3 regions of the Priestia sp. FSL W8-0524 genome follow, and region 1 is predicted to be linked to each of the others. Evidence: riboswitches for the same ligand, from Rfam matches in the RefSeq annotation. Region 1 holds a riboswitch; each other region holds the start of a gene.

Region 1 (11,006 bases):
TACGTATACGGACGAAGTCATTTACCGTATGTCGTGTATCCAAACGTAACGATTGAGAATGGATTTACACATCCCGATGCGTTCCATTCGTTATTTATTGTGTATATTGTTGGCTTTGCGATTTTATTTCCTGGATTCTTTTATTTCTGGCGTCTATTTATGAAAGATAATAAAGAATACAGCAAAAAGAAGCCATATTAAAAACCCGGTCAGCACTTGACCGGGTTTTCTTATGAAGCAGCAGATTTTGCCACTACTTCAGCAAAGTCTTTAGCAAATACCTTACATTTTTCTACATCTTCTCCAAAGGGAGAAAGCTCGATTTTCAAACCAGGAACAGCTATATTTCCGTTGCGTCCCTTTATTTTTTCTTCAATTAAATCAACTGCTCCGCAAAAAACATCATATGATGAATCACCTGAACCAAATACAGCCATCTGCTTTTGACTGAGATCTATATCATCCATTTCATCATAAAGATCTAAAAAATCATCTGGCAGCTCTCCATCTCCCCACGTATAAGCTCCAAAGATAATAGATTCTGCCAATACAAGGTCCGAAGCATCAATGTCATATACTTCTGTTCGTTTCACATGCAATCCATGCTTGACTAATTCTTCTTCAATCAAATCGGCTATTGCTTCTGTGTTGCCTGACATACTCGCATAAGCTAGTAAGATTTCCTTCATTTAAATGACTCTCCTTTACACCAGTAGTGTGGGCCGCACATCCCCTTCTTCATCACATTCTTGCTTAAGAGGACAGTTTTCACACTCACTGGATGCATAGTTCTTTTGAAAATGTTTTGGTTCCATTAACACACTTTTGACAATATGTAGTTGAAGTATGGCTTTTTCATAATCGCCTGTTGCAATATAATAAGTTGTTGTTTCTCCGGTTAATAATGAATAAAAACGAATTTGTTCAGGAACCTTTTTAAAAGCTTGTTTCGAAAAAACGATAATAAAGTCTTTCATTGCGTTCTTCACTTCTTCATGGTCATCTAGAATGAATTTTGTTACCGTATAAGACTTCTCTGTCCATGCAGCAAAATCAATGGTCAGAGAAAGGTTGCTTTGAATTTCTTCTACATAAACGCTGTATTTCTCAAACACAAAAAGTGGTAGCTCCACATGTGTTTTCTCGCCTAAAAACCTCAGTAAATAATCACTTACTTTAGCTAACACATCGTAATAGTGAATGGGTGATGAAAACATATTTGGCTTTAGACGCCAATATTTTTCAATAAGCTGTAAAACATAGAGGTTTGAGCGATACTCAACTGGCTTGCTATAGTATGTTTTAATGATTTGATGGACGGTTACTTGAACATGCTGTTTCCAATCTATAGATGTCTTTTTCAAAAGAAGCTGCTGCTGATAAAATTTGTACGGACATCGAATAAATTGTTCGATGTGGTTATTGGAGAGTGTCTTTATATGCACTTTCATCGGTTCCATCTATGTCTCACCGCCCTAATTGAAATTCATTCTCAATAATGATCAAAAATTAAATCATGAAATTTGCTCAATCACTTTACGAATAGCACTCCATGAATGTTTGACGAAATAAATTGGTTTTTGCTGTTTTTTTGCTTTCTCTTTAATGACTTTTGCCATATTGTGATTAATAAAATCCGTAATAACTAATACAAACCCAATATGTTCGGGAATTTCTCGCTTCACCATATTGCTTTTACGGCCATCTAAATGAATTACTTCATTAAACCCTTCTCCCGCTAGACGATCTGTAATATGCTTTAACCTGTCTCCTCCTACAACCATGACTGATGACATGTTTGTTCCCTCCCAATTAATTATTCATTTAATGATTTGACAACAACCTGTATTCTTTACTATATATACAGTTTAATTGAGAATGATTCTCTTTGTCAATGTTTAATTGATAAAAATTCTCAATTAAAATGAAAGTCTACCACCTTTCTTATAAGTTAGTTGAATTTTGACCATACTATAGCTATCACATACAAAGGAGGGTTAACGTTGGAACAAAACATTCTTTGTGAAGTAAACAACTGTCACTTTTGGAAAAATGGAAATCACTGCAGTGCAGAAGAAATTTACGTAGTAAGTCATAGCGGAAAACATGCAGCAAGCAGCTATGAAACAGACTGTAAAACGTTCAAGCCAACTGAAGCGTAACCCGCAAAAGGACAGCCTCTGGGTTGTCTTTTTTCTCTCTTCAAGATTATAAAAAAGGAGACTAGTATGAAGACTGAACAACTGATTCATTTTTTTAAAGAAGAAGCCATAAAAGCAAATGAACAAACCTTTCCAATCTATGTACAATCATTTACTCATTTATGGACATACAAATGGGGAACACTTGAAAACATTCCAGAAGAAATTGATGACTTAATTACCACACGTGCGTTAGAACTTGGACTTATTCACTTAAAAAAAGCTGACTAATCAATAAGGAAATTAGTCAGCTTTTGTGTTTATAGATCATCAAATCCATTTGCATCTGATGCTTTTGTATATTGTCGTGATTTCTGTTCAAAGAAATCGGTTTTCCCTAAATCTACCTCTTGATAAGCAATAATCCAACGAAGAGGATTTTCAATCGGTGCTTCTGGGAAAGCAGCTCGACCGAAGCCTAACTGATTACAGCGTTTATTCGCCATATATTCAATGTACTGCTGCAGTTCTTTCATCGTAATGCCGTCGAATTTTTCTCCAATAACAGATTCCGCCCATTCAATTTCAAGACGAGCTGCCTCTTGGAACGTTTCAACTACAAACGTTTCTAGCTCCTCCGTACGATAAGCTGGATTTTCATTTAGTACTTCCTTGAAAATCTTTTCAAATAACCCAACGTGAAGCTGTTCATCACGATTGATATAATTAATCATCGTAGATGTCGCCACCATCTTTTGATTTCTCGCAAGATTATAGAAGAACGCAAATCCGCTATAGAAGAAAAGTCCTTCTAAAATAACATCATATACCATAGACTTCAAAAAGTTTTCAACCGTTGCTTCTTCGCTAAATGCTTTATATCCGTTTGTAATAAAGTCATTTCGTGCGCGAAGCTTTTCGTCTGTACGCCAGTATTCAAATACTTCATCTTGTTTTCCTTTTGGTACAAGACTTGATAAAACATATGAATACGAATGATTATGAACCACTTCTTGCTGCGCTAAAATAATCATTAGAGCGTTAATCGAAGAATCGGTTACATAGTCAGCTACTTTGCTAGCATAATCTGATTGAATACTGTCCAGTAGCGCCAGCAGGCCAATAATTTTTAGAAAGCTCTCTTGTTCGTCAGCGGTTAACTGAGGGAACTGTTTAATATCTTGACCCATATTAATTTCAAACGGCGTCCAGAAATTAGCTAGCATACGCTTGTATTTAGGGAACGCCCATGAAAATCGGACGTCATCCCAGTTTAGAATATTGGAGCTCTTGCCGTTGATGATTCCTGTCGAACGGTTCGGAGCTGTTTCGTTCATTAATTCTCGTTTTAACATGCTTGTCATCAATTATTCACTCCTTTTAACTATGACAGCTTTCACATTCTTCAATGACTTCACTTGATGTTGAACGTACGTAATAGGTCGTTTTTAATTTTTCTTTCCATGCCGTCATATGAAGATCCAGCAGCTCTTTTGCTCGGATATCATTTTGTACATATAAATTGAATGAAATAGATTGATCAATATGACGCTGGCGCTTGGCGTTTTGCTTAATGCTCCAGTGCTGATCAATTAAATAAACGGACTTATAATACCAGTTTGTTGCTGGCGATAAATCTGGTGCCGTCACTGGGATTTTATAGTTTTTCTTTTCCTCTGAATAAAACTTACGGAAAATCGGATCAATACTTGCCGTAGAACCCGCGATAATAGATGTTGATGAATTAGGTGCTACAGCCATTAAGTATCCATTTCTTATCCCATTGCTTTGAACTTCGCTACGCAGTTCACTCCACGCTTCGCTCGTGTATTCACGTGTTTCAAAATAAGCGCCTGACTCAAAATCTGAGCCTTTAAATAATGGATATGCGCCTTTTTCTTTAGCTAAGTTCATGCTTGCCTGCACGGTTAAGTAAGAAATTTGTTCATACAATTCATCGCAATATGCTACCGCTTCATCTGTCTCCCATGCTATTTTCTTTAAGGCAAGCAAATGGTTCCAGCCAAATGTGCCAAGCCCTACTGCGCGGTACTTTTGATTCGTTAGCTTTGCTTGAAGTACCGGCAAATCATTTAACTCAATAACATTATCAAGCATGCGTACTTGAATTGGAATTAAACGTTCAAGTACATCTTCAGTTACGGCTCTCGCTAAGTTAATAGAAGAAAGATTACATACAACAAAATCGCCCGGATTCTTTGTAATAATAATTTTTCCGTCTTCCGTAATTTCCTCTGTTACGACCGTTGTACTTTGGTTTTGCGTGATTTCTGTACATAAGTTACTGCAGTAAATCATGCCCGCGTGTCGGTTTTGATTAGCTCGGTTAACCGTATCACGATAGAACATATAAGGAGTTCCGGTTTCAAGCTGCGAAAGCATAATGCGCTTGAAGATCTCAATAGCAGGCACTGTTTCTCTTGAAAGCTGTTCATTGTTTACACACTCAGCGTAACGAGTGCGGAACGAACCGCTGCCTTCTTCTTCATCATAAAAATCTTCTAACGAGTAGCCCATCAGCGTACGAACTTCGTGAGGATCGAATAAGTGCCAGTCTTCACGTGCTTCTACTTTTTCCATAAACAAATCTGGCAAACATACGCCAGTGAATAAATCATGCGTGCGCTGGCGTTCATCACCATTGTTCAAACGCGCGTCTAAGAATGAAAAAATGTCTTTATGCCAAACGTCTAAATATACGGCAATAGCTCCTTGTCGTTGACCTAGCTGATCGACACTTACAGCCGTATTATTTAGCTGTTTCATCCATGGAATTGTTCCTGATGATACGCCTTTAAAACCTTTTATATCACTTCCTCGGCTTCTAATATGACCGAGGTAGACACCAATTCCGCCTCCATTTTTACTAAGCGTGGCCAAATCTGTATTGCTATCATAAATACCGCGTAAGCTGTCATCAATCGTATCAATAAAGCAGCTAGATAGCTGTCCGTAGCTCTTTCCTGCGTTTGAGAGTGTTGGTGTGGCAACCGTCATATATAGACTAGAAAGCGCCCAGTACGCTTCTTTTACTAATGCTGTTCGATTTTCTTTCTTTTCTTGAGACATCAGCGTCATAGCAATGATAAGAAAACGTTCTTGCGGTAATTCGTATACACGCTTATCATGTGATGTCGCTAAATAGCGATCTGCTAATGTCAGCAATCCAATGTATGTAAATAAACGATCGCGTTCAGGAATAATGACTGAAGCAATTTCATTAATTTCTTCTTCTGTATATGTTTTTAATAGCTGTTTATTATAAATGCCGATTTTTGTTAGTTCTTGAATAAGCTGATAAAACGAACCGTACTTCTCTTTTTTATCATAACCTCGGTTGTCCGCTGCTTTTCGATATAGTTCGTTTAAGTAGACGTCTGCCGCCACGTACGTCCAATCTGGTTCTTCCATTGAAATACGCTCTAGAGCTGCCAAAATTAGTACGTTTGCAACCTTTTCGTCCGTCATATTTTCCTTTACTGTAACAGTTTGAATAACCTTTTCCTCATACAAAGAAAAATCAAGCTGCGTAAATTCTTTTTTTAAACGTTCAATATATGCAGTTAATTCATGTAGAATTGTAGGCTTTAATGTATTCACCATAAATATGGCTCCTCTCTTCACTTCAAAATAAAAAATCGCTCACCGTACCTCGGTGAGCGAATAGAACGAAGATAGAAGAAGACACTAAGTCTTTTCTCAATCCTCGCTCTACCCTCTCACCTCCCGAAGAAGATAAAACGACATAAAAAAGGCAGGTCTCCTGACTTATGCTTCTTTTTACTTTAAGGCCTTCCCATGATGTTTACTCACAGTGGATCTCCTTATTTCATCAGCATTCACAGTTGCGGGGACAGCTTTGGATTTTCACCAAATTCCCTTTTAAGTCTTTTTATCAGACACCTTTTTCACTGGAAAACACAAAATATAGTATTTTATTATTGTTTAACAAACAACATATTGTGTTATGTTATAAACACATTATATAGGACAACTTAGAAAACTATCAACCTATTTTCAAAAATAATTTTGTTTTTTACGATAAAATCCTTCGACTTTTTTCATCAAACTACTCCATCATAACATGTTTTGACACGCTTGATGGAACAATGTGCTCTTTTTAAAAAATTTGTCCTATTTTTCTACTAAACATTGCCAACATCAATAAAAAAACCGTTTTTCATAAAAAACGGTTTTTAATTATTTGTATTCTTTTTCAAATGCTGTGATTGTTTTGATAAACTTTTTATCAATATCGTATCCGATCCCCGGTTTTTCCTTCACCTTTATTACTCCGGCTTCTACCTCTACTTCGGGCTTAATAATATCTTTTTCCCAATAGCGAGACGACGCAGAAATGTCACCTGGTATCGTGAAAGAAGGCAGTGTGGCAAGGGCGATGTTATGAGCTCGTGAAATCCCGGCTTCTAACATTCCGCCAACCCAAAGCCTTACACCGTGTAGGGCGCATAAATCATGAATTTTTTTTGCTACAGACATTCCGCCAACTCGACCGATTTTCACATTGATAATCTTGCAGCTTTTTTGTTCGATTGCATGACGTGCATCTTCATAGCTCACAATACTTTCATCTAAGCAAATCGGCGTCTTCATTTGCTTTTGTAATAATCGATGATCAAGGATATCATCCGAACTTAACGGCTGTTCGATCATCATTAAATTCAATTCATCTAGTTTTTTCAATGAATCACTATCGCTTAACGTATAGGCTGAATTGGCATCAGCCATAAGAGGAATGCTTGGAAATTCATCTCGAATTTGTTTCAGTAGCTCATAGTCAGCGCCTGGCTTAATTTTCACTTTAAAGCGCTTATAACCATCTTTCATATAAGTCTTTATTTGTTCTTTCATGATGGAAATATCATTTAAGCCAACTACCACTCCAGCTTCTACAGCAGGCCTTATTCCGCCAATTACTTCAGCTAAGGGCTTATTTTGGCGCTTTGCATACAAATCCCATACAGCACAGTCCAAAGCTGCTTTAGCCATGTTGTTCCGCTTTAGAGGTTTGAATAACTTTTGAACATCCTCTGGTTTTTGAAGCTGCTGGTGAAGAAGCGAAGGAATTAAAAAATCGTCTAACATATGAAAACATGTCTGAATCGTTTCTTCCGTATACCAAGGAGATGAAAAAGCAACGACTTCTCCCCATCCTGTAAATCCTTTTTCATCTTCTACTTCAAGCAAAATCAATTCTCGATCCTGGACCGTACCATAGCTTGTTGAAAAAGGAGAAAGAAGCTTCATGTCAATTTTATAAAGATGTACTTTTTTGATAATCATCGATTAAATTCCTTTCTGTATGAACGATGATAGCTTCCGGCGTATGATTTTATTAGAGGCCGTTCGCGGCAGCTCCTCTACTCGAACGAAATACTTTGGAAGTTTGTACTTTGCTAAAAATTGTTGAATGTGTAAAGATAACTCTTCATCTGAAACGTCTTCGTTTATAACAATGCATGCTGCAGGAACTTGTCCCCATTTTCCATCGGCTACTCCCGTTACACCGGCCTCTTTAACAGCGGGATGCTTCAACAAAACATTTTCAATTTCAGCTGGATATACATTTTCTCCACCTGAAATAATAAGGTCCGAACGTCTGTCTAATACATATAGAAAACCTTCTTCATCCACTTTCCCGATATCTCCTGTATAGAACCAGCCTTGTTGAAGGGCTTTTTTAGTAGCTTCAGGTTTATTTAAATATCCTTTTGTAACATTTGGACCTTTAACAATGATTTCTCCTGCTTCACGTGTTTCATTTCCATTCTCATCTACAATTTTCATTGCACACGGAAATAATGGTTTACCTGCTGATCCCAGTTTTCGCAAACTATCTTCAGGTGAAAGCGTAACGAACTGTGAAGATGTTTCTGTCATTCCATACGTTTGATAAACAGGAATTTCTTTATTCACACAAGCCTCTAAAATAGTAAGCGGTGCGGGTCCTCCTCCTAAAAGCATACAGCGAAATGTATTTGGGTATTTACGTTCAGCTAATTCATCCAGCATATTCGATAGCATGGAAGTGACAACCGAAATAATTGTTACTCCTTTGTTTTCAATGGCTTCATTCACCGCTCTTGCTTCAAATCGTTCTTCTAAAATGATTTTCATTCCGTAAAAGACGCTCCGCATTAAAATGGATAATCCGCTAATATGAAACAAAGGAACCGCTATAAGCCAGCAGTCTTTTTCATTTAATCCTAAATTAAGCGCTGAACCAATGGAACTCCACCAGTGATTTCCATATGTCTGCAGCACTCCTTTTGGATTACCTGTTGTTCCAGACGTATACATAATGGTGAACGTCTCCTCGAGATTCCACGTTTTCTGAAAATACGTTTCTGTTTCTGGAGAACTTTTTAAAGAAGATAAAGGAAGCTGAGTAATGGAACTTTGGAACTCTCTCGTTAAAAATGCTTCATCCGTAATAAGCAACGACACGTTTGCATCTGTTAGCTGATAATTGATTTCTTCATTTGTCAAACGCGTATTGACGAGCAGCACCCGAGCGCCAATATAAGAAACCGCATGTAAAATCTCAATAAACTCCACGCTGTTTTTCATGCATAAAGCAATGGTATCACCTTGCTTTACACCGTTAAACGAAAGCTGCTGCGCTACTTTTTGAACACGCTTATGAAGCTCTTGAAAAGTAAGCGACGTTTGCAGTGTTTCTACCGCCACTCGGTTTGGCGTCAAATATGCTCTTTGCATAAGCCCATTAGGAATCGTTTGGCCACTCATAAATTTCTCTCCTTTTTATACTAATTAACTAAATCAAATTGAAAAAACAGCCTGATGATAATCACCAAGCTGTTTCAGCTGTTTAAGGGAAACGTGGGAACTGTTGGAAGTCTGGATTGCGTTTTTCCTTAAATGCATCGCGACCTTCTTTTGCCTCGTCCGTTGTGTAATAAAGAAGCGTTGCGTCACCCGCAAATTGCTGGATACCAGCTAAGCCGTCCGTATCAGCATTAAATGCTGCTTTTAAGAAACGAAGAGCGGTTGGACTTTTTTCTAACATCTCTTCACACCATTGAATTGTTTCAGCTTCAAGCTGCTCTAATGGAACGACCGTGTTTACTAATCCCATGTCTAGTGCTTCTTGAGCGTTGTACTGACGGCATAAGAACCAGATCTCACGTGCTTTCTTATGGCCTACGATGCGAGCTAAGTAACCAGAGCCATATCCTGCATCGAAGCTTCCAACTTTAGGACCTGTTTGTCCAAAGACTGCGTTATCCGCTGCAATTGTTAAGTCACATACAACGTGAAGAACGTGGCCTCCACCAATTGCATAGCCTGATACCATTGCAACAACCGGCTTTGGAATTACGCGAATTAAACGCTGTAAATCTAGAACGTTTAGACGTGGAATTTCATCTTCTCCTACATAGCCGCCGTGACCGCGAACTCTTTGGTCTCCGCCTGAGCAAAATGCTTTATCCCCAGCACCTGCTAATACAATTACTCCAACGCTTGCATCGTCACGAGCATAAGCAAATGCATCGATCAATTCCATTACTGTTTTTGGACGGAATGCATTGTGCACTTCCGGACGGTTAATCGTAATTTTAGCGATTCCGTTATATGTTTCGTATAAAATGTCTTCATATTGACGTACTGATGTCCATTCAACTGTCATCTTTATTTCCTCCTAATTATGTAGTAGCTAAGAACTCACTTACTATTCTACCAAAAATCTCGGGTTGTTCCACGTGAATTGCATGGCCTGTCCCTAAAATAATTTTAGAAGTAGCATTTGGTATTAATGTTTGCATTTCTTTGGAAATTAAACAAAACTTTTGATCTACTTCTCCTGTAATAAGCAAAACCGGCATCAACAGATCGTCCAGCTTCTCCCAAAGGGACGGCTGGACTCCTGTTCCCATTCCTTTCAAACTGTTGGAAAGGCCGATTTCTGTATGCGAAAGTCTTTCTTGACGCACCGCTTCTTGAACATAGCTAGGCAATTGCTTTTGAGAACGAAAAAGAGGGATTTCCTCCCAAAAGTTCACAAATTCTTCAATTCCATTTTTCACAATGCGGCTCGCCAGCTGCTCATCTTTTTCTTTTCTTAGCTTTTGTTCTTCTCGCGTTTTTAAACCAGGCGATGCGCTTTCTAATACCAACTTTTTCACAAGGTGTGGATATCGCTGAGCAAATGAGAGAGCAAGCCTTCCTCCCATCGAATATCCAATTACATTCACCTGTGATAGAGATAGCTGTTGAAGCAGCTCATGCAGTGCTTCAACAACTGCTTCCATTGAATATGGTTTGATTTCTTTCGGAGCTGCTGATTGGCCATGACCAATAATATCAACAGCAATCACTTGATAGTCTTTAACGAATTTCTTCATAAAGGTACGCCAGGTTTGAGAAGAACCGGTAAAGCCGTGAAGAAGCAGCAGCGGCTCTCCTTTTCCCTCGGTGTGCACATAGTAAGATACACCATTTAATTGATACATCATTGCTTATTCCTCACCGTTTGACAAATTTATTTCCTCGGAAACAAGTTTCCACAAACTGCGATGAGTCTCTACATTTTCTGTACGAGTTGTGCGAATCTCTACAACATGTAACCCGCCTTTTGTGAAAGCATGGTTCATTGCATGTCGAAATTCTTCCCAGCTGCTTGCTGAAGAAAATGTGCCATCATACAGACGAGTGGCATGCTCAAAATTCAATCCAGTTGGCGTACCGAATAAAAATTCAAAGTGCTTTTCTTGTTTTGACTGCGGTAAAAATGAAAAAATTCCTCCGCCGTCATTGTTAACTAGCACAACGGTTAAATTTAAATTATGCATCTTAGCTGCC
Region 2 (11,006 bases), 1.8 Mb from region 1:
TTAAACATTGGTACAACTTACAGCGCTGACTCTGATCAAGTGGATGAAGAAGTCAAAGACTTATTCTCTGTTAAGCTAAAAGAAAAAAAGATTGATGAACATACAACTGAGACAACGATGAGTTCAGGAGGTGAAACAGAAAAGCCTGATCACTCCGAAGAATAAAAAATGACCGCTACTGCTTATTTAAAGCAATTGTCGGTCATTTTTGTTTCCATAAATAGTTGTAATTCTTTCTGTAGGCGTTCCATTAAGAACGCTGAAATTTCTTCTTGATTTTCTTCTTTATGATGAGATGATGCTACAACAATACGGCCTGTTTTTCCTAAGAAAGCCCGGTATTCAATTACCTTCATCGCAGCATGAAGTAGGTTCGCGTCCGAAAGCGGTGTATTTGTTAGTAGAACAATATTCATTTCATTCTCTTTTTGTCCATGTGTCAGTACAGTCAGCCACGAGTAACCTTTATCGTCTTTTAAGCGAACTTCATGACTAGATAAAGACGCAGATTTCCACGCCGTGTTAGAACTGCTTTGCTGTTGAACAATTTCTTGACACCAGTCTAGACCTGTTTCATTGGAACCCAGTGAAAGAGTTCTCAAAGGACGAGCAAAGGATAAACATAGCTTGCCCGGTTCCTTTTGCAACTGATACAACTCATGGAAGTCCGTCTCTGGATATTGATACGGCGGCACAAAAGCAATTTGCCGCTTGTTCACAGCGGGATGGTGAAATACATGCAAATCAACGCCATATACTCTTTTTAACGTAGCTGCATCCTGAAAAATGGCATCCATCCCCGTTTCTTCTACTCTTCCATCTTTCAATAATACGGCATTATCTGCAAACAGCGAGGCAATGTTGAGATCATGCAAAATGGCCAGAACCGTCAAGCTCATTTCCTGCTGTAACGTTTTTAACAGCTGAAGCAGTTCCATCGTATGTTTTACATCTAAGTGATTCGTTGGTTCATCAAGAAGTAAGTAGTCAGGTTCTTGCGCCAGTGCTTTAGCAAGTAACACCCGCTGTTTTTCTCCACCGCTCAGCGATTGAAAGGTATGATTTCGATAGTGCCAGACGTTTGTTAATTTCATCACGCTTTCTACCACTTCTTCATCCTGTGCTGATACAGTGCTAAACAAACCTTTTGCCTGATAAGGATAACGTCCAAGTGAAACAATTTCTTGAACCGTAAATTCTAATCCAATTTGATTTTCTTGCGTCATGACTGCAACTTTTTGCGCCAGTTGTTTTGGTGAATAAGCCTTCACTGACTTCCCTTCTACCTTCACTTCTCCTGATTGAGTGGTTAATACATTCATAATTAAGCGAATAAGCGTTGTTTTTCCGCTTCCATTTGGTCCTAGTAAAGCAACAAAAGAACCTTTGTCTACGGTGAACGTGATGTCACGAACGGTCGGTTTCTGTTTATCGTATCCTCCCGTCACATTATATAGTTCAATCATGATATTCCTCTTTTCCGCATACGTTCTTTTACAAGCAGCAGCGTAAAAATTGGCGAACCAATTAAGGCGGTTACGACTCCAATCGGCAGTTCACGAGGTTCTAATATCGTTCTTGCTATTAAATCGGCTAAAACCAAATAACTTCCTCCGATTAAAATAGAAAGCGGCAGTACATGCTTATGATTAGCTCCCGCTACGAGACGCACTACGTGGGGAATAACTAAGCCAACAAATCCAATTGCCCCAGATACTGATACCGCAGCCCCGGTTAATACGGATGCACCTATTAAAATCATTCTTTTTTTCTTCTTTACGTCTATCCCCATAAACTGAGCGGATTGATCGCCAAATGCTAAGCCGTTCAGCTCCTTCACATGTAACAGCAGCATAATCGTACCGACTAAAAAGAACGGCCCCAAAATTTGAATATGCGACCATCCTCTCATTGATACGCTTCCCATTAGCCAATATAAAACCTGCCTTACATCTTCTTCAGGAGAAAGAGCTACAATTAATGAAATAAGCGCGCTCATAAAGGATGATAAAATAATCCCCGCTAAGATGATGGTTTCATTGGCCAAATTGCCGCTTGCGAGTTTCGTAATACCAAAAACTAAAAGAAGAGTAATAAAACCAGATACGATGCCGACTACAGGCAGCGTGAAGATAGACAAGCCAAAAATACTCCAGTGAAAATAAATTGCCATGACAGAGCCAAGGGTTGCACCTGAGGAAACTCCGATCGTGTAAGGATCCGCAAGAGAGTTTCTTAATAGCCCTTGAAAGGCAGCTCCTGCTATTGAAAGCGAAGCTCCTACTAAAAATGCCACCAGTACTCTTGGAAAACGAATTTGCCAAATGATTAAATCCATGTTTTCCGGACCGTGATATAAGGATAGTCCGGTAAGGTGGCCAATAATAATTTTGATTGTATCTCCTACGGTTAACGAAACTGTACCAATAAATACTCCCATAATCACCGAAGTACATACAATAAATAAACTGACTATGTATAAAATAGATGCTTTGTTTAAAAAAATACGTTTAAAAATCAATACTTTCAGCTCCTCTAGGAAACGAGGCGTGATGTTTTACATTACATTAACCATTCATTTTCCTGTCCATAAACCATGTTTCCATCCTACATAGTATTGGAAACAATCATCTTTTATTTGTTACGAGTGCTAGACTGTTGAACTAGGCAACGTAGAATAGCGTACTAAAGTTCTCGGTGAAAAAACAAGCGAAAACCTCTACAAGCTACACTTTTTGTGTTTGCTCCGGGCTTTTATAGTTGTCTATTAAATGATACAGCTTTTCCATATCTACAGCTTCTCTCACATATGCTGCTGCTTTTGAAAAAGACTCCTCTTTTTGCAGGCGACTGTTGAATGTATCCGTAATAGGCGGCAATTTTTTAAGTTTACGAATTTGATTAAGCAAAGCTCTGCGCAAAGCATCGTTATGAAACACATCATGAACATACGTGCCAATGATGTTGTCTTTAACCGTTCCTTCTTTTTGATCATCTACCACCGCAAAGGCTTCCGTCATGCTTTTAGAAACCGTCTTTCCCATATGAATTTCATAGCCTTCAATCGAAACCTTCTCACTCTCTAACTGAACATATCCAGAAACTCTTTCTGTTTTTTTGCTGGTTGTCATAACGGTTTCCACTGGAAGCAAACCCAGCCCTTTAATAGATTCAATCCGGGACTCTACTGCATCGGGGTCCGTAATTGTCTCGCCTAACATTTGATATCCCCCGCAGATGCCAATAACGTGAGCGTTTGTTGCGTTCAAGACTTGATTAATGGCTAGAGCCAGGCCGCTTTCTTGTAAAAACTGCGCATCTTCAATCGTATTTTTGCTTCCTGGTAAAACAATTAAATCAGGCGTACCTAGTTGTGATGGCTTGGTTACAAGTCTCACATGACAGTCTTCTTCTAAGCTTAGAGGATCAATGTCTGTAAAATTTGAGATGCGAGGATACGAGATAACCGCAATATCGATTTCTTTTAACGGATTTACAAGCGTTGAGTAATTTCTGAGTGATAGCGAATCTTCAGCGTCAATTTCCACGTCGTGCATATAAGGAATCACTCCTAGTACCGGAACTCCCGTGTATTCTTCAAACCACTTCAACCCCGGTTTTAAAAGCTCTAAGTCCCCTCGGAATTTATTGATTAACACTCCAATTACTCTAGGTTTATGTTCATCTGGAAGCAATTGAAGAGTACCCACCAGACTCGCAAAAACCCCTCCTTTATCAATGTCTCCTACTAACACAACAGGGGCTTGGGCTATCTTTGCTACGCGCATATTTACCAGTTCCCGATCGTTCAAATTCACTTCAGCAGGACTTCCAGCACCTTCAATCACAATTCGATCATAATGATTGGCAAGCTCTTTATAAGACTCCGTGATAACGTTCAAACCTTCATTAAAAAATTCTTGCCGATACTGAAAAGCAAACATATTACGAAGCGGTTTTCCATGAACGACAATTTGAGATTCATGATCACGAGTTGGTTTAATTAAAATAGGATTCATATTGGTTGTTGCTTCTACTCCAGCCGCTTCAGCTTGAATTCCTTGCGCTCTTCCAATTTCTTTTCCATCCATTGTAATGTATGAATTAAGCGCCATATTTTGCGATTTAAACGGTGCAGTTTGATAGCCGTCTTCTTTAAAAATACGGCAAAACGCTGTAGCAATCATGCTTTTTCCAGCGTCTGAGTGCGTTCCTTGAATCATAAGAGGTTTTCCTTTTTTCACTTTTTCCACTCCCTATCACATAAAAAAACCTTAACTGTAAAAGTCAAGGTTTGGTCATGCGCTCATTAACACATTGTCTTGACTTATTTCTCCCACCGAAAAATAAGGGGTTTTTAAAAGCAGGTCTCCTGGCTTATGCTTCATTTTACTTCTGCATCCTTCCTAGTTTGACTAGTGGGTCTTTGCAGGTTCATCCACATTTACAGTAGCGGGGGCTGCACCGGATTTACACCGATTTCCCTATTATCCTCCTTAGAGGCACTTTTAAAATCATTTATTCTTTATTGTAACGAATTTTATAACCATTCACAATAACGATTTTCTTCTATTATTATATATTACTGTGTTTATACTTATTTGAGTCTCGTATGCTATAATAACAATTATTTTCCAAACATCTTATGAAATAGCTAGGAAGGTGCTCGTAGTTGAAGAAAAAAATCATTTATATCTTTATTAGTTTGCTTGTTCTTTACATAGCAATCATGTCTTTTTGTATGTATCAAACCGCTCATCAGCCTGTTCCGCAAAAAGCAGATTATGTGCTCATTTTAGGTTCCAAAGTAGACGGAGATCAAATGTCTCCTAGTTTAAAAGAACGAGCAAAAACGGCTTTATCTTATTTAAAGACTCATAAACAAACAAAAGTTATCGTAACGGGTGGAAAAGGATCCGATGAAGAAATTTCTGAAGCAGAAGCAGCCTATCGTTTTCTACGAAAAGAAGGAATTAAAAAGAATCGAATGATAAAAGAGGATCAGTCAACTTCTACTTTTGAGAATTTCACTTTCACTAAAAAGAAAGTTGATATTCAACACAAAAAAGTCGTGCTTGTTAGCAGTGATTTTCATTTATTTCGCGCCTCTATTATTGCCAAGCGTCAAGGTTTTGACGTTTATCCTTTAGGTGCAAAGACACCAAATTCAATTAAACTTCAAGCCTACTTTCGTGAGTATGCTGCTATCTTAAAAACGTGGCTGTTTGATAAATAAATAGAGTACACCCCTATACAAACGAAAAACACGGCATGAATTCATGCCGTGTTTTTTATTAATCATCCGTATCGATAACTGCTTTTGGTAAACCCGTGTATTTCGCCCAGTAGAAAATACCGATTGAAACAAGAGCAATTAAAATTAAGTCAAGCGGGTTGCTTAGCACACCTTGTCCTCCACCAAATGAGCCTAGGTAAGAGATAACAAGCATAATAATATAATAAGCAACTAGCCACCAAGCAGATTTAAGCTGCTGTGCAAATTTTACAACGTCAGTTGGTACGTATTTCTTAAATGCTACGTAGATAACAACCATTAGAAGCTGTGATCCTAGAAGCCAAGAAATTGTCGTCCATCCTGACCAATATACGATGTATGAACAGAAGATAAATGACACAGGAGCAATAACGCTCATGCCTTTTAATTTGAAAGGCTTTTTAAGGTCTTTTGCATTTACTCTGAATGCAGCAGCTGAAATTGGCGCAATCGCATAAGACAGAATAAGTGCTACTGAACATACGTTTACTAGCGCTTCCCAAGAAGGAAATGGCAGTGTCCAGAATACGGACATTCCAAACGATAGCCATAGTGACGCACGTGGAATTCCTGTTTTCTTATCTACTTTTGAGAAACGTTTAAATAGTGTTCCATTACGAGACCAAGCATAAACTAAACGAGAAGTTGTATTCATGAAGATGTTCCCGTTACCGCCTGGTGATAAAATAGCATCAAAAATAACAAGCGTTACTAACCAGCCAAGGCCTAAAATAAGTGCAATATCTTTAAATGGTAAAGAGAATTGCTCTTGAATTGTTCCCCATCCTCCTGATAGCATATCAGCCGGAATGTTACCAATGAACAATACTTGCAGTGCTGTGTAAATAATCGCTGAAAGTACAATACAGATAATGAGCGCGATTGGAATATTACGCTGCGGGTTTTTAACTTCACTGGCTACAGAAACAATAGGGTGAAGTCCTAGGTAAGCAAACATAACGCCACCTGTTGAAATGGCTGCTTGAATACCATTAAAACCAAACGGAGTAAAATCGCCAGTTGTAAAGTTAGCTGATTTAAAGTGATAAGCTAACACGACGATAATTGTAAGAGGAACCGCATATTTGAACACAGATATAATAACATTTGACTTAGCAAATGCTTTTACACTTACGTAGTTAATGATAAAAAATAGCGTTAATAACGCGAACTGAAATAACCAGCCGATTGTAGTAGGCGATTCAGAACCATGTTTAGTTAGACCAGGAAGCCAAAACGCAACATACTGACGTACAGCCGTTACCTCGATGGCAATCAAACTTGTGTAAGCAATAATGGTAATGAATGAAATTAAGTAACCCACTAAATGACCATGTGAGTAAACCGGATAACGGATAATTCCACCGGTACGCGGCAGCGCTGCTCCAAGTTCAGCATACACTAAACCGATAAGTAAAATAATGACTCCGCCAATCAGCCACGAAAAACTTCCGGCTGGACCAGCCTTTGACGCTACGTTACTAACCGCAAATAACCAGGCGGAACCAAAAATAGCTCCCATCCCAATTAACGTTAGGTCAAGTAACGATATTGATTTTTTAAACTTTCCTTGATTTCCTTGATCAGACATAATATCCTCCTTTAAAATTTCCACTCCACATATCTACGCCCTTGCGTCCGATATGGGATTCTTTACATCATCCTCCTCTTACTAAGACCTCACAAGTGGATATGTTAACAAATATTCTCTAAAAAACCAAGTTAAAAACTTTATTTTTTTGTAAAACATCGTTGAATTGCTTATGTATAGCGCATAAATTCCACAGAAGATTTGAGGACTACTCCTCCTATTTAACCGCATTTTTCTTAGGTTAAACATAAAAGAATATTCAAACTATTTACCGTAAAAAAGGGTCTGAGATATAATAAAATCAACCGCTAGAAGCAGCTACATACGCAACACCTAGGCTTGCCATACCAATAAAAAAATCCGAACGATTCATCGTTCGGATTTTGCTTTAATTAAAATAATGTTGCCCGTGCCTCTTTTTTTTTGCTTATTTAAATACTTTTACACGTTCACTTAGTGGTTGAAATTCTTTTTCTCCCGCTGGTGACACGGGATTACCAAATGGCATTTGAGCAATCAGCTTCCATGAACTTGGAATATTCCAAGCTGCTTTTACTTCATCGTCAATCAATGGATTGTAATGCTGTAAAGTTGCTCCTAGGCCTTCGAGCTCAAGAGCTGTCCAGATCACATGCTGCAGCATGCCTGATGATTGGTTAGACCAAACCGGGAAATTTTCGCTGTAAGATGCGAACTGCTTTTGCAGCCCTTCAACTACTTCTTGATCTTCAAAGAAAAGAACTGTTCCATAGCCGCTTCCGAATAAGTTCATTTTTTGATCCGTATCTGAAAAATTTTCAGCTGGAACAATTTTACGAAGCGTTTCTCTCGTAATATTCCACACTTTATCATGCTGTTCGCCAAATAAAACGACTACGCGTGCGCTTTGGGAATTAAATGCTGAAGGAGTATGTTTCACCGCAAAGTTAATAATTTCTTCAATTTTTTCTTCTGACATTTTTACATTTTTATCAATTGCATAAATAGAACGTCGGTTTTTAATTGCTTCATAAAAATCTTTTCCAACCTGTTGTTGATCACTTGATTTATCAAATAATTTATCTAAAAAACCCATTTTCCACACTCCTAATTGTTTGTTTTTTTAAGCTTAAATTGCATGTTTATACCCTTCCCCCTGATAAAAGGAGATAAACAAGATATAATGAATTCTTATATCTCTAATTCGAGATATTAAACCAAAAAATATTAATTGAAATTTAATTACTTTATGTAACTTACTTTACAATGATTATTTTGTTCTGTCAAGCGAAAATTATTATCTTTTTCTTTTCTTGATTATATGAAAAAAGACTGCTAAATACGGCAGTCTTTTTTCGTAGATGCTTAATGTTCATAAATCATCTTTCGCGTCATTCCCCCGTCTACTACGAGGTTAGCTCCTGTTACAAAATCATTTTCGACGTTTGTTAAGTACATACACGCTCTTGAGATATCCGCTGGCGTTCCTACCCGATTAGACGGATGCTGCGTATGATCGATTTCACGAAGGCCATCGTAGTCAGATGTCTCAATCCATCCTGGAGAAATAGCATTTACCGTGATGTTGTCATCACCAAGCGAAACGGCAAGTGCATGAGTTAAAGCAACGATTCCTCCTTTTGTAGCAGCATAGGCTTCTGTATCTGGTTCAGACATTGAAGCTCTTGTAGAAGCTAAGTTTACAATGGAGCCCCCGCTTTCGTTTTTCCTCATCACTTTAGCTGCTTCGCGAGAACATAGAAACACGCTGCGCAGGTTCGTATTGATAATGTCATCCCATTCATCAACGGTTAGCTCATACGGTGATTTCCAGCGGGAAACGCCTGCATTATTAATCAAAATATGTATCGTTCCATACGTACTGACCGTTTTTTCAACGAGATGTAAAATGTCGCTTTCTTTTCGGACGTCTGTTTTTACAAAAATGGCTTCTCCGCCTTGTCTTTGAATAGCTTCTGCGTGACGCTCGCCTTCGGTTTCGTCCACATCTGCCAATACCACTTTTGCTCCTTGTTTTGCGTATGCGCGTGATACATCTTTTCCTATTCCATTCGCAGCTCCCGTAACAACAACAACTAAATCTTTAAATGACATAGCATCTCCTCCTTATACGCTTTATTCACTTTTTTCTTCGTCTTTAAACAAGTGATCCGTGACGAAAAGAGCAAACGTTTCAGCCGTTAACTTGCATCCAGAAGCTTTTGGGTGACCTCCTCCTCCAAGGTGCCCAACAATTTCGGCTAAGTTGATTTCGTCTTTTACTGCACGGAAGCCAATCTTTTGGCGTCCCATGTCCACCATAACGGAAAAGTCGATATCTTCGTTTTCTAGACACAGTGCATTTCCTAGCTCAGACTGATATGTATCTGCAAATACAATGCCTACGTTGTACGCTGTTTTAGCAATTTCAACACTTTCTTTTATGATTTGTTTTTGCTTGTCGTAAATATATTTTTCAATCTTTTTTTCTTCTGCTTCTAGTAAAATTTCGTGTTTGTCCGTAAACGTAAATTCTTGATTTTCAGTATGGTACGATTCACGAAGCGTTTCTAGAATGGTCTCTTTAAATTCTTCATGCGGGATTAGATAATATAGGTGATTGAGGCGCTTTGCTTTCAAATTATTTTCATGAAACCAGTCCCACGTATCAAATAAACGCACAAGTTCTACATATTCATCAAGCAACTCCGTTTTTTGAAGCATGTTGTTGCGCACTAAGTAGTCGTAGAAAAGAGATGTAGCTGCTGTCTTTTTACCGTTTTCGTCTTCTGCAATAACATGAACCCAATCGTATTTCTCAGCTAGTGGAAGAGCAGAGATATGATGGTCAATAAGAGTTATTTTCTGGCCTTTTTTTACCAGTTCATTTAATTTTTCCGCTACTTCATCGTTTACGCTAATATCCGTTATGTATAAAGCTGTGTCTCCATCGTTTTCTTCTTCAATAAAATGCGTCACTGTGTCATTGATGCGGCCAATGCTTACCGTGCTGTAATCAAAGTTGTCGTCGCCAAACGCTAACCGACCCAACAGTGCTGGACTTACCCCGTCTAAATCGTTATGTGAAATTAATTTTATTTTTGTCATCAATCAAAACTCCTTTATTTTCAGTCGCCTTAGTATATGTACCGGCTTGTATATTATAGCAATTTCAACATAAAAATGCTGTTATTTACTTTGAAGAGAAGGAATATCTTCGCAATAAACAAAAGTGAAGTAAACGTTTAGACTTACCTGTATCAAAAGAGAGTGAGACATAACTACATCGATCCAATCAACAGCTAGAAGCAACTACACACATGAAACCTACGCTCACCAATACCAATAAAAAAATCCGAACGAATGTGATTCTCCATCAAGAATCTTGACTCATCGTTCGGATTTTCTTTTAACCAACCTACTTTTGTTTCAGCCTATTTCCACTTACTCTAAATTGCTGTGCTGCTTAAACGCCTGTTCATGATCCGTTTGGTTCAAATTCCCGTATTCTAAGCAAATCGTATCAAACACAACATGAGCACATTGATCAAACAATGAACCAAGCGGCTGAATAGAAGCGGCTTCATTTTCGCTTCGGTATTTGGTTGCAGCGGGAATGTGCAGCAGCTCATCAGTATGAGCAGTTAATGGTGATTCTGTACTAGCTGAAATGCCGATAACTGAACATCCTACTTCTTTGGCTTTTTTAGCTACGCTCACCACTTGCTGTGTTTTTCCTGAACCTGATACAGCCACCAATACGTCACCTGCTGCAATCGAAGGAGTAATGGTCTCTCCTACAACGTATACTGTTGCACCTAAATGCATCAGTCTCATCGCAAATGATTTGCCCATTAACCCGGAGCGACCTTCGCCTATAACAAAAATTCGTTTTGCTTGGTAAAGTGAAAACGCTACTTCTTCTATTTGAGGCTCTTTTATGTGATTCATTACGGTCGTAATTTCATGTAAAATCGTTTGTGTTTTTGTCATTATACGTTCCCCCTGCTCATAAATAAGTCTTGAAATTCAGCAGATGCCTTTGCCACATCTGCACTTTTTGTAATCGCTGATCCAATAATCGCAACGTCCGCTTTCATTTGAAGTAATGATGCTGCTGAGGCTGGATTAATTCCTCCTGCTACTGCTATTTGCGCATCT
Region 3 (11,006 bases), 4.3 Mb from region 1:
TATTTTAGCCGTTCCTGGATATGCCGTTTTAAAAGTTATTATTACGCATATTTACCAATTCATCCGTTTGAACTCTACTATGTATCCAGATAAAAAAGCATAATAAAAAGCCCATCGATTTTCGATGGGCTTACCTTTTTACTTTTGTTCTTCTTCATCTTCACGATCAAACCAAAGGAGCTCTTGATCATCTTCATCTCCATTATAGTTGATGAGAATTTCTTCTCCTGCTTGGATATCCGTATATGCATAAAAATCAAAGGTATGATTGTCAAAATTAATTTCATACGTAGCATTGGGTGTATACGAGTGATTAAACAGCATACCGTATCCCAAAAGAATAGCCGTATGATTCACTCCATATTCAAAAGCATAATCCGCTAGTGTTGTTTTCTCAATAAAATCATGCTCTTTATTAGGATAAGCGATAACAGGAGCTTCGTGAATAAGCGTTCCTTTTTTAATATCTTGCTTAGCAAATACACCTCTGTTAAATTCTCCGTCGCTTATCGTAGACATTTTTATTTCGATCATATTCGTCACCTATATATTCTTTCCTCTAAGATTTTCTTCTTCCCTAAGCTTGACAGTTTATAATGGGGAAATCAACTGTTTTTCATAACCACTTGAATATAAGCTGAAGGAACGCTTATCATACGCACTTGTGTAAGCACTTACCTTGTTAGAAACACGCAATTTGATTTTATTTTAGACATAGAAAAGCAATGACCTGGCGCATAGCGCTTTTTTGAGCCATTCAACATGTGAAGAATCGTTTTTCTCTGTGATATAATCGTTTATGCTGCTTTTTTATGTTAATCTATGACTTTTATTACTGATTTTATCTTATGTTAGAAAGAAGGTTTCACATGAACTTAAATCACGACAGAGATGGTGTGATATATGCGGTCCTTTCTTATCTTATGTGGGGGCTCACGCCAATTTATTGGAAGCTGGTTCACCACGTAGCACCAGGTGAGATTTTAGCTCAGCGCGTTTTTTGGTCTTTTATTTTTATGCTTATTCTTTTATTAATGACAAAGAAATGGCGTACATACATTACGTTTATAAAAGAAATAGTGAAAAAACCATCCTTATTCTGGTCCCTTTTTACTGCGTCTGTACTTATTAGTGCAAATTGGGGCATTTTTATGTGGGCTGTCATTAATGGAAAAATAGTAGAAGCGAGCCTTGGACAATATATTAATCCCCTAACAAGTGTTTTATTAGGTGTTATTTTCTTAAAAGAGAGATTAAGCGGGGCTCAAATTTTTGCATTTATACTAGCAGGAATCGGCGTCTTAACGCTTAGTCTTCATTATGGTGTGGTTCCTTGGATTTCGCTTAGCTTAGCTGTTACCTTCGGATTATATGGTTTGGCAAAGAAAAAGATTAAAGCTGATTCAACGATTGGATTAACTCTTGAAACGATGGTCATCTCCCCTATTGCATTAGCATACATAGGCTACCTTACGTTTCAATCACACTTGCAGTTTTTTGATTCTTTTTCAACAAGTCTTTTATTAATGGGCAGTGGAGTAGTTACAGCTTTACCACTCCTATTATTCACAAAAAGTGCTAAAAAAGTATCATTATCAATGCTTGGTATTCTTCAATATATTTCACCAACCTTGTCTTTGCTAGCAGGAGTCATTCTATACCATGAATCGCTAACAAAAGCTCATGTTATTGCTTTTAGTTTTATTTGGTTAGCTCTTATTGTTTATACGTTCTCATCTATTACTAAATGGGGGAACAGAAAACAAATAAGAAATGAAGTGGAGGCTTAACAGCATCATACACTCTCTTACGTATTATTTTTAAACAAAATAGGCTGAGAGGAGCATTATTTATGAAACGCATTATTGACTCGCATATTCATCTAGATCAATATGAACAGAAAAGCTGGAAAGACATAGTTGAGCAGGATCCTTCGTTACAAGCGCTTATTTCTGTATCTTCTACATTACACTCTTGCCAACTTAATCAAAAAATCAGCAAGTTATATTCCTGCGTGAAACCTGCCTACGGATTTCACCCTGAACAAATGCTGCCTTCTTCAAATGAATTAGCGGAGCTGTTTGCTTGGATTGATCAAAACAATGAAGAAATGATCGCTGTTGGGGAGGTTGGCCTACCTTATTACTTAAGTCAGACCTATACTCTTTCTCTAGAGCCCTATTTGGAGCTGCTTGAAGCTTTTATTATTCATTCAAAAAAATGGGGGAAACCGTTAATTCTTCACGCTGTATATGAAGATGCTGAGATCGTGTGCGACTTACTAGAAAAACATTCTGTGCCTAAAGCTCACTTCCACTGGTTCAAAGGAGCTAAAAAAACCGTTGAACGAATGAAAAACAACGGCTACTATATTTCCGTTACACCTGATATTGTATATAAACCTAAAATCCAAGCGCTTGCCACAGATTACCCTCTTGACTACTTGATGGTCGAAACAGATGGTCCGTGGCCATTTGAAGGACCTTTTCAAAACCAGACAACGGTTCCATCAATGATGCATCAGTCCGTTCAGGAAATAGCACGTCTCAAAAGGGTTTCTGTAACGGAGACATATGATTTTTTATATCGAAATACAGCTCATTTTTATAATCTCTCCACATAAAAAGCCTTTCCCTAAGGAAAGGCTTTTTATATCTAAATTCGTTTCACAAGTTTTACGATCAGCACAATCACTGCAATGACAAGAAGAATGTGAATGATGCCGCCGCCAATATGAAAAACTAATCCTAATAACCAAAAAATAAATAAAAGTCCAATAATCGTCCACAACATAATTTTTTCTCCTTTTTTATATGTAGTATTTGTTATAATTTTATATTTCCCTAAATGTGCATAAATAAACGCATTTCATATACATCTTTTCACTAAAGAAGGTTCACATAATGTACAAAAAGCAATCATGTTCTCTGTGGTAAAATAAGTATGTAATCTTATTTAATTTAAGCGGAGATGATTAACTATGACATGGATTGTATTACTTTCCATCATTCTTGTAAGTGCACTCAAAATATTAATAACGTGTCTTCCAACTCCAGTGGTCAAATGGCTTATGACTAAATTTCAGTTACACCCAACACTTGATGATCAAAACGCTACTGTCACAGTTGATGGGAAACATTTAGAAGGCAAAGACAAAATGCAAGTGATTGATTATTTTAATAAAGCAACATTTTTAAAACAATATTATGTCCATGAAGGAAATAAGGACTATTATAAACACCTAGAAGACAGTGAAACTCCACTTGTTATCGATACGAAAAAAGGGAAAAACGATGTTCGACTATGCGTATACAGCTATCATGATCATGTCGACGTCGTGAAACAATACAAAAAGAAGATTATCGCCTACAGCCTGCTGTCTGATCACCTTCAAAAGCAGTCCATAACAGCTGACCTAGCTTAAACCAGTCGCCTACAAGGCGGCTTTTTTAGTTTTTAGTTTTAGTTTGAAGTTACCTTATTTAAAAATACTAAACTTTAACATTAATTCTAATGCTATAACATAAATTAATAGAATTTTCTAAATTTTTAAGAGGTGATGGATAATGCTTTCTTTGTTAGGGTTTGGAATGATTGCTACTTTTCTTTCTTTTCAAGTGGGCCTTTGGGACAACTATTATCATGACAATTACAGCCATTTTAACGAACGCTGTTTCCCTTTTGACTTCTACTATAAAAAAAGGAAGCCGACTACCATAAGGCAATCGGCTCACACATGTAGGATATTGATTTAACACTAACAAAGTACAACACAACACTAGTAATTATATAATATATTTCATTATTTTGAAAGCGATTTCATATATATTTTTAAAAATATTTTGTTACTTGTTTTTTATAGAAAAAAACCACGTTTCAGCCAATTCGAAACGTGGTTCTTTTCTGTAAGGACTTGCCCTACAGGCTATAAATGTAAGTTACGTTCATTATAGCATGAGCCCATATACAGATTCCATGGTAATTACTGTATGATCTCGTTACGTTACGACTCGTTGTATTTTTCTGTCCATGTGCAGCGTATTCCATGGTTCGTCCTGTTCAGCTAGCCTTTTGATAAAGCCTTGTGAAGCCCAAAAAGGAATAGCGCCAGGTAAGAAAGGATGAGTATGCAGATACAGCGTGTCATAAAAATGACTTTGGGCAAATTGTTCAACTGCTTTTAACAGCTGCTGTCCAATGCCTAGACGCCGGTACGCTGGATCGACATAGCATTTTACAATCTCAGCTGCAGTTCTATGTTCATATCGCTCTTTTAATGCATGAAACCGTCCATCGTAAGCGTATAAACCAATGGTTCCAATTACTTGTTGATTTTCCGTAACAGCTGCAAAAAAAGCAGCGTCTTTCGCTTGAACGTAATGTTCATTAAAATGAAGCAAATCCACAGGAAGCTGATTTTTTTCCAGCATAGGAAATAGCTCATTCCGCATATTCATGACAAACTGAATCACTTCAGCATCCTTTTCTTTTACTTCTTTAATTTGATACATTTGTACTTCTTGCACGTTTACTGTCACATCCTTTTAACGATCATTGTATACTTTTTCTTTTCTCTGCTTATGCTGCACTGTTAACTACGGCGTTACGTCTAAATGCTGAGTCAGCATATAATACTCGCTTGGATTTGTTGTCCAGTTTTTCACTTTTTGATTATAAGCAACAACAATGTTTGGATGTACAATTGATGACGTCAGCATTTTTCTATTAATCAAAGCGGTTGCTTGTTTGGCTAACTGATCTCGTTTTGCGTCATCTACTGTTGAATTTAACTGTTCTATCATTTTTGTTAGCGTATCATCATTAATCCGGCTGGCATTTAAACCACCGCCGGGCAAATAGTTCGTACTTAAATAATAGCTGGCATCTCCTCTAGGTGCTGTGATAAGGCTGTACAATGCTAAATCCCAATCATCTTTTGCCATTACATATTCATCGCTATCTTCAACTAGGTGAATCTTAATAGTAATTCCTAACTCTTTGGCATTAGACTGTATAAGCTGAGCAATTAAAGGCAGTTCTGGCAAAGAACTGTATGTGACAAGAGAGAGCGATAGTGGCTTTCCATTTTTAATTGCTTTGTCATTTTTGATTTGATAGCCTGCTTTCTCTAAATATTTTTTAGCAGATGTCATACCTCTTTGCTCATTAGCAGTACTATCAGCAAAAGGAAATTGGGGTAAAAACGGACCTCGAGCCGCTGCCGCTTGATTGTTCATGATGCTGCTAACAATTTCTTTTCGGTTCAATAAGGTATCGATAGCTTTTCTTACATTTTCGTCTTTTAATGCGTCATTAGTTTGATTGTAAAGCAATAAATGGGTGCGCACACTAGGTACTCCACTTACTTTAAAAGACGGATCTGTTTGTAAAGTGCCCAAGCTTTCTAAAGGCGGGCGATAAATAATATCGGCTGTTCCAGATTGAAGAGCAGCAACTCGCGCATTAGCATCTTCGTTAAATCCAAAGATCGCACTTTTCAATTTCACTTTTCCACCCCAATAATTTTCATATCTTTCTAATTTTACTTGATTTCCTTGATCAAAAGACAAGACGCGAAATGGACCCGTACCAATGGGCTTCTTAGCTATATTAGAAGCATCAACATCTATAATAGCTGTATTTGGATGCACTAATTCAGAAGGAAATTTAGGCATTGTTTCTTTTAATGTAATTGTCAGCGCATGACTGTTCGCTTTCATTTCTTTAATATTTAAAGCGTTTTTCATCGCATAACTTTGGTCTATCGTTCTTTGAAGAGAAGACTTAACGGCATTTGCATCCAGCGCTTTTCCGTTTTGAAACATGATGTTCTTTCTTATCATAAATGTCCATGTAAGGCCGTTATCTTTCGTTTCCCACTTTTCAGCAAGCCAAGGCTTTATTTTTAAATCGTCGTTGATTTTAACAAGCGTCTCCCCTACTCCCCCACGAACTGCTGTATAATTATCGTCCGTATGAGGATCAAGCGTTGCAGATGTAAAATTAAATAAAAACGTCACACTTTTATCCGTTTTCTTTCTTTCTTTTATACTTACACTCTCTTCATTAGGAGCGCAAGCAGTGAGGCAAAGTAACACGAGAAATATCATAGATACAAGTTTTTTATTATTTATCATTCATTTTTCCACCTTCTATTTTAATACACAAAAAAAAGCACTTCTAAAAAGAAGTGCTTGCCTTCACAACAAATTCAGATAAACGTATCCCTTGTTTATCGTATTTTTGATTCTGCCAAAACACCTCCCTATCCTCGTAGGTTATTGCGTGCTGCGATTTATGGCAGGTCTCCTGGCTTCAAGTCATTGCCTTATACCGCCTTCCCGTCTCTAAATAGACAGTGGCTTTTTGACATAAGGCTCCTTGTTACAGTGGCGGGACCGCTCCGGATTTTCACCGGATTCCCTTTTAAGGCAATTGAAAAACAATTGCCACCATAAAAGCTGGTTATTTAATTTAGTAGCGTGCTCTTGAAACTCTAGAAGTGGAAGCTGATGGTGAAATATCTTCATCATCAAATCCAGTGGCAATGACGGTTACCATCATTTCGTCCTTTAAATCTTCATTAATCACAGATCCAAAAATCATATTTAAGTCCTGATCAGAAGCGGACGTGACAATATCTGCTGCTTCCTGTACTTCGTAAAGACTCAGGCTGCTGCCGCTCGTAATGTTCAGCAGCACGCCTCTTGCTCCATCAATCGATGCATCTAGCAGCGGACTAGAAATCGCTTTTTTCGCTGCTTCAATTGCTCGATCTGATCCCGAAGCTCGTCCGATACCCATAAGCGCAAATCCTTGATTAGACATAATTGTTTTTACATCAGCAAAGTCAAGGTTAATCAGCCCCGGAACAGCGATTAAATCTGAAATACCTTGAATACCTTGGCGAAGAACATTATCTGCTTCACGGAATGCTTCAAGCATAGGTGTCTTTTTATCAACGATTTCAAGCAAGCGGTCGTTTGGAATGACAATAAGGGTATCTACCGATTCATTCATCGCAGTAATACCGCCTACTGCTTGCTTGGTACGTTTATTTCCTTCAAACTTGAAAGGGCGAGTAACTACTCCAATTGTTAAAGCATTTAGTTCACGGGCAATTTGGGCAATAACCGGAGCTGCTCCAGTACCAGTGCCTCCCCCCATGCCAGCTGTTACGAATACCATATCTGCGCCTTGCAGTACTTCTTGAATTTGCTCTCTGCTTTCTTCTGCAGCTTCTCTTCCTACTTCTGGATTAGCTCCTGCACCTAATCCTCGCGTTAATGCCGCACCAATCTGCATTTTCACATCTGCTTTAGATAAATTAAGCGCCTGAGCATCCGTATTAACGGCGATAAATTCTACCCCTTGTACACCATGTTCAATCATACGGTTAACGGTGTTATTTCCTCCACCGCCGACTCCAATTACTTTAATTCGCACTAATGGCGATACATCTGCATCAAATCCAAACATTCTAAGTTCCTCCTCAATGATCAAAATTACTTTCTCTTATTATCCGAAAAAACACGTGAAGAACCTTTTACTCCTATGTTTAACGCGTAACTGTTCTTTTGTTTTACAGATTTTATACATTTCTCTTTTAACCTTTAAATCTTTACATCTTTATGTAAAATTATTGTTGTTCTGAAGTTAGTACGCCGAACTCTTTTTTGGTTTTCCCACTCAAAACGGCATATAAGCTTATTGTATCATTCATTTGACAGATGTCTGTATTTAATTTTGAGTAAGATGTGACTAAGAGAATAATATTTTTATAGACAAAATGAGAAAAAGCCCTTAGAAATAAGGGCTTCTCTAGATAATAAACCATTTTATAATTTCCCAGTTAAGAATTGAGCTTCTCCCATACCAAAGCTCCAGTCAGCATTACCGTTTTCAACAATTGAAATCATAATGTCGCTTGGCTGAATTCCGCAGCTTTGTCCCAGCTCTTTTACAATTAATTTGTAAAGAGCTTGTTTTTGCTCTTCTGTTCGCTGTTTGCTCGTCACACTTATAATAACCAAATCCTTGCTTCTCTCAAAGCCAAGACCTGTATCTTCAATAATCATTTCATGAGCAGGATGCTGATGTACAATTTGATAACGATCGCGTTCTGGGACGCCAAAGGCTTCTAGCATCGCTCGATGAGTAGCATCTAGTAATGCTTTTAACTCTTTTTCGTCTCTTCCTTCTATTACATCAAATCTAAGTAATGGCATACTAAGTAACCTCCAGCTTTTTGTCTAATGTATTATTGCTTTATCATATCACAACTATCATTTGTAAAAAAAAGATATGCTATTCACAATGTGCTCTCTAGTGAAAGAGACCTCAAACTCTTCAATAAAAGCTGAACCTAATAAAAAGAAATGAGCAGCATAACGACTCATTTCATTAGTACAAAAATATTTATAATAAGAGCTAAAATACATGCAGATACAATGGCAATGAGTACGTTCATCACAAGGTTTTGCGAGGATGTTTTAGCTTGTTTTTTCATATCAGCCCGACTCATCTGTTGCTTTTCATGATCACTTTTAGACATCACGTAGCCTCTCCTATTCATCAAAATGTCAGCAGTGTATAAATGATTTTTGAGAAACCTTGATCCAGTTCTTTTGTATAAACAGCAGCACATGCAGGTTATCATCAGTTATTTTAGCATGTTTTGTCAAATAAGTGGACTATGTAGCGCTTCAATTTAGTATTCACAGCCAAATATATTTAAATTCGTTGCTTTTCTCTTCTTTTCTCGCTATTGTTTGAGAAGAAGGATAATTAGATACGATAAAGGATGATACGATATTGAATAACCATACGCAGCTGCCTCAGTATATCTACACATACGCATGCAGCGAAGAGGAACTCTCACTATGTCAATTAGAGAGACGCTCTCTTTTTGAAATTGAAACTGAGAAACCTATCATAAGAAGCGCCGTTAAACTTGATCCAAGCAGAAGCCCTTTTATCAAAGAGCGATTAGATATTATGTATGAATCAGATGACCTTGCAGATATTTGCAAACAAGTAGAAGATATTGACCTTGGAGATCAAACATTTAAACTCATTTTTATGAAAATTAATGACTTAGAAAAAGATCAAAAAATAAGCTATAAAGGTCAGCGTGCGATTGAACGTGATGTGGGTTGGCATTTTGTAGCAGAAGCAGACTTGCATAACCCTGACCATTTGTTTGGAATTGTTCCATTTGAAGGACGCTGGTATTTTGGAAAATATCAAAAAAGCGAAGCTGTATGGCTGCATCATTTGAAGAAACCGCGTGAATACTCTACGGCACTCAGTACCCGCCTTGCAAGAGCTGTAGCTAACATTGCCGTTCCAAAGCCTGAAGGAATCAAAGCGATTGATCCATGCTGTGGTATTGGTACAGTCCTCGTAGAAGCTCTTTCAATGGGCATTGATATTGTAGGACGCGATATCAACCCACTTGTGACCGACGGATCTCGTGAAAATATTGCGCATTTCGGCTTAAAGGGTGATGTCAAAACCGGACCGATTTCGGATGTTACCACTCACTATGACGTAGCGATCATCGACATGCCTTACAATCTCTACACCCACGCGACGCCTGAAGATCAGCTTTCTATTTTAAAACACGCTCGCCGCTTTGCGGATAAAGTAGTCGTGATTACAGTAGACACGATTGACCATATGATTCATGAAGCTGGCTTTTCTATTTCAGATCGCTGCGTAGCGCGCAAAAGCGTATTTTCTAGACAAGTAGTTGTATGCGAATAAAAAAAGACACCAGTCTAACAGGCTGGTGTCTTTTGATTTACCACTCTTTAGGTTCATAGTCTAATTCTTTGAATAGCTGCGTACGCTCTTTTTTCGTTAAATCTCTCCATTGCCCAACAGGCAAGTTGTTTAAGTGAATATTCATAATACGCGTACGCTGAAGTCGGTATACTTCATATCCGAGCACTTCACACATACGGCGAATTTGACGATTTAAGCCCTGTGTTAAAATAATTTGAAACTCGTACTTAGACAGCTGTGTCACTTTACAAGGAAGCGTTTTTGCACCTAAAATTTTTACTCCCTCAGACATGTTTTTGATAAACTCAGGTGTAATCGGCTTATCTACTGCAACAATATATTCTTTTTCATGCTTGTTTTCTGCACGTAAAATTTCGTTAATAATATCGCCGTCATTTGTAAGTAAAATTAAGCCGTCTGAATCCTTATCTAGTCGTCCGACATGATGAATACGCAAAGGGTGATTGACTAAGTCAATGATGTTTCCCTTTACTTTTTTCTCACTCGTACTTGTAATGCCGACTGGTTTATTAAGTGCAATATATACATTATTTCGAGCAATCCGAAGCTGTTGGCCACTTACTCGAATATCATCGCCAGGCTTAACTTGATCTCCGATTTTTGCAACCTTTCCATTAACGGTTACTCTTCCTTCACTAATTAACTTATCTGCCCCGCGTCTTGACGCTTTGCCAGATTCGCTAATAAATTTATTCAGTCTCAGGTGAATCACAACCTTACATTTAAAAATTTTAAAATTTGTCTCTTCTATTAGAAACCGATATGTGTCAATTTCTATACCGTCCCTATCGTAACATGCTATACGCTTCTCGTCTTCTTTTAATTTCATTACTTGACTATATTTTTTTCACAGCAATAGAAGTATAGATCCAAAATACTTTGTAATCTTATTCTTAACATTTCAAGCAATGCTTACACCTGTCAAACTAACGTCAATCTCCACTTCTATGCAAGACCTAAACGTCTAGATTGACTGATCAGTATAGAGTTGCTACCATCAGGTTTTCTTATGCTTCCAGGAGGAGTAACGCTGGCTCTAACAGCTATGGTCGGAGGAAGTTTGTTTGATAAAATTGGATTTAAACCGCTGCTTTTAACAAGTTTAATTCTTTTAACGTTTATTTTAAGTTTGTTCACTACCATTTCAAGAGAAACAACTACGATGACTGCAGCTATTTTATACGCTGCCTTTACAA

Evidence for each region. A riboswitch is a leader RNA that binds a small molecule or an ion and turns the genes downstream of it on or off. The one in region 1 is predicted to bind cobalamin.
Region 2: another riboswitch for cobalamin. It lies ahead of NST66_RS14065 (cobyric acid synthase); the one in region 1 lies ahead of NST66_RS23700 (ribonucleoside-diphosphate reductase subunit alpha).
Region 3: another riboswitch for cobalamin. It lies ahead of nikA (nickel ABC transporter substrate-binding protein); the one in region 1 lies ahead of NST66_RS23700 (ribonucleoside-diphosphate reductase subunit alpha).

What each region holds. Positions count from the first base shown of each region.
Region 1 is NZ_JBBOUG010000001.1:4,534,731-4,545,736, forward strand. Features, by position in the region: gene NST66_RS23665 (cytochrome d ubiquinol oxidase subunit II) at 1-201, shown strand, start outside; gene NST66_RS23670 (flavodoxin) at 231-689, opposite strand; gene NST66_RS23675 (hypothetical protein) at 705-1,460, opposite strand; gene NST66_RS23680 (DUF2325 domain-containing protein) at 1,515-1,796, opposite strand; gene NST66_RS23685 (DUF1540 domain-containing protein) at 2,004-2,162, shown strand; gene NST66_RS23690 (hypothetical protein) at 2,229-2,432, shown strand; gene NST66_RS23695 (ribonucleotide-diphosphate reductase subunit beta) at 2,462-3,505, opposite strand; gene NST66_RS23700 (ribonucleoside-diphosphate reductase subunit alpha) at 3,522-5,765, opposite strand; cobalamin riboswitch at 5,899-6,084, opposite strand; gene menC (o-succinylbenzoate synthase) at 6,363-7,466, opposite strand; gene NST66_RS23710 (o-succinylbenzoate--CoA ligase) at 7,470-8,933, opposite strand; gene menB (1,4-dihydroxy-2-naphthoyl-CoA synthase) at 9,016-9,834, opposite strand; gene menH (2-succinyl-6-hydroxy-2,4-cyclohexadiene-1-carboxylate synthase) at 9,851-10,660, opposite strand; gene menD (2-succinyl-5-enolpyruvyl-6-hydroxy-3-cyclohexene-1-carboxylic-acid synthase) at 10,664-11,006, opposite strand, start outside.
Region 2 is NZ_JBBOUG010000001.1:2,756,860-2,767,865, forward strand. Features, by position in the region: gene NST66_RS14050 (hypothetical protein) at 1-165, shown strand, start outside; gene NST66_RS14055 (ABC transporter ATP-binding protein) at 183-1,466, opposite strand; gene NST66_RS14060 (iron chelate uptake ABC transporter family permease subunit) at 1,463-2,521, opposite strand; gene NST66_RS14065 (cobyric acid synthase) at 2,727-4,253, opposite strand; cobalamin riboswitch at 4,346-4,525, opposite strand; gene NST66_RS14070 (YdcF family protein) at 4,673-5,236, shown strand; gene NST66_RS14075 (APC family permease) at 5,295-6,866, opposite strand; gene NST66_RS14080 (nitroreductase family protein) at 7,294-7,941, opposite strand; gene NST66_RS14085 (glucose 1-dehydrogenase) at 8,211-8,960, opposite strand; gene NST66_RS14090 (DHH family phosphoesterase) at 8,982-9,953, opposite strand; gene hxlB (6-phospho-3-hexuloisomerase) at 10,290-10,838, opposite strand; gene hxlA (3-hexulose-6-phosphate synthase) at 10,838-11,006, opposite strand, start outside.
Region 3 is NZ_JBBOUG010000001.1:209,320-220,325, reverse strand. Features, by position in the region: gene NST66_RS01130 (AI-2E family transporter) at 1-103, shown strand, start outside; gene NST66_RS01125 (SET domain-containing protein) at 139-534, opposite strand; gene rarD (EamA family transporter RarD) at 870-1,790, shown strand; gene NST66_RS01115 (TatD family hydrolase) at 1,853-2,623, shown strand; gene NST66_RS01110 (lmo0937 family membrane protein) at 2,656-2,793, opposite strand; gene NST66_RS01105 (YfmQ family protein) at 2,981-3,424, shown strand; gene NST66_RS01100 (GNAT family N-acetyltransferase) at 3,999-4,526, opposite strand; gene nikA (nickel ABC transporter substrate-binding protein) at 4,596-6,137, opposite strand; cobalamin riboswitch at 6,282-6,472, opposite strand; gene ftsZ (cell division protein FtsZ) at 6,475-7,479, opposite strand; gene NST66_RS01085 (tautomerase family protein) at 7,839-8,228, opposite strand; gene NST66_RS01080 (hypothetical protein) at 8,396-8,554, opposite strand; gene NST66_RS01075 (TRM11 family SAM-dependent methyltransferase) at 8,815-9,768, shown strand; gene rluF (23S rRNA pseudouridine(2604) synthase RluF) at 9,806-10,522, opposite strand; gene NST66_RS01065 (MFS transporter) at 10,799-11,006, shown strand, end outside.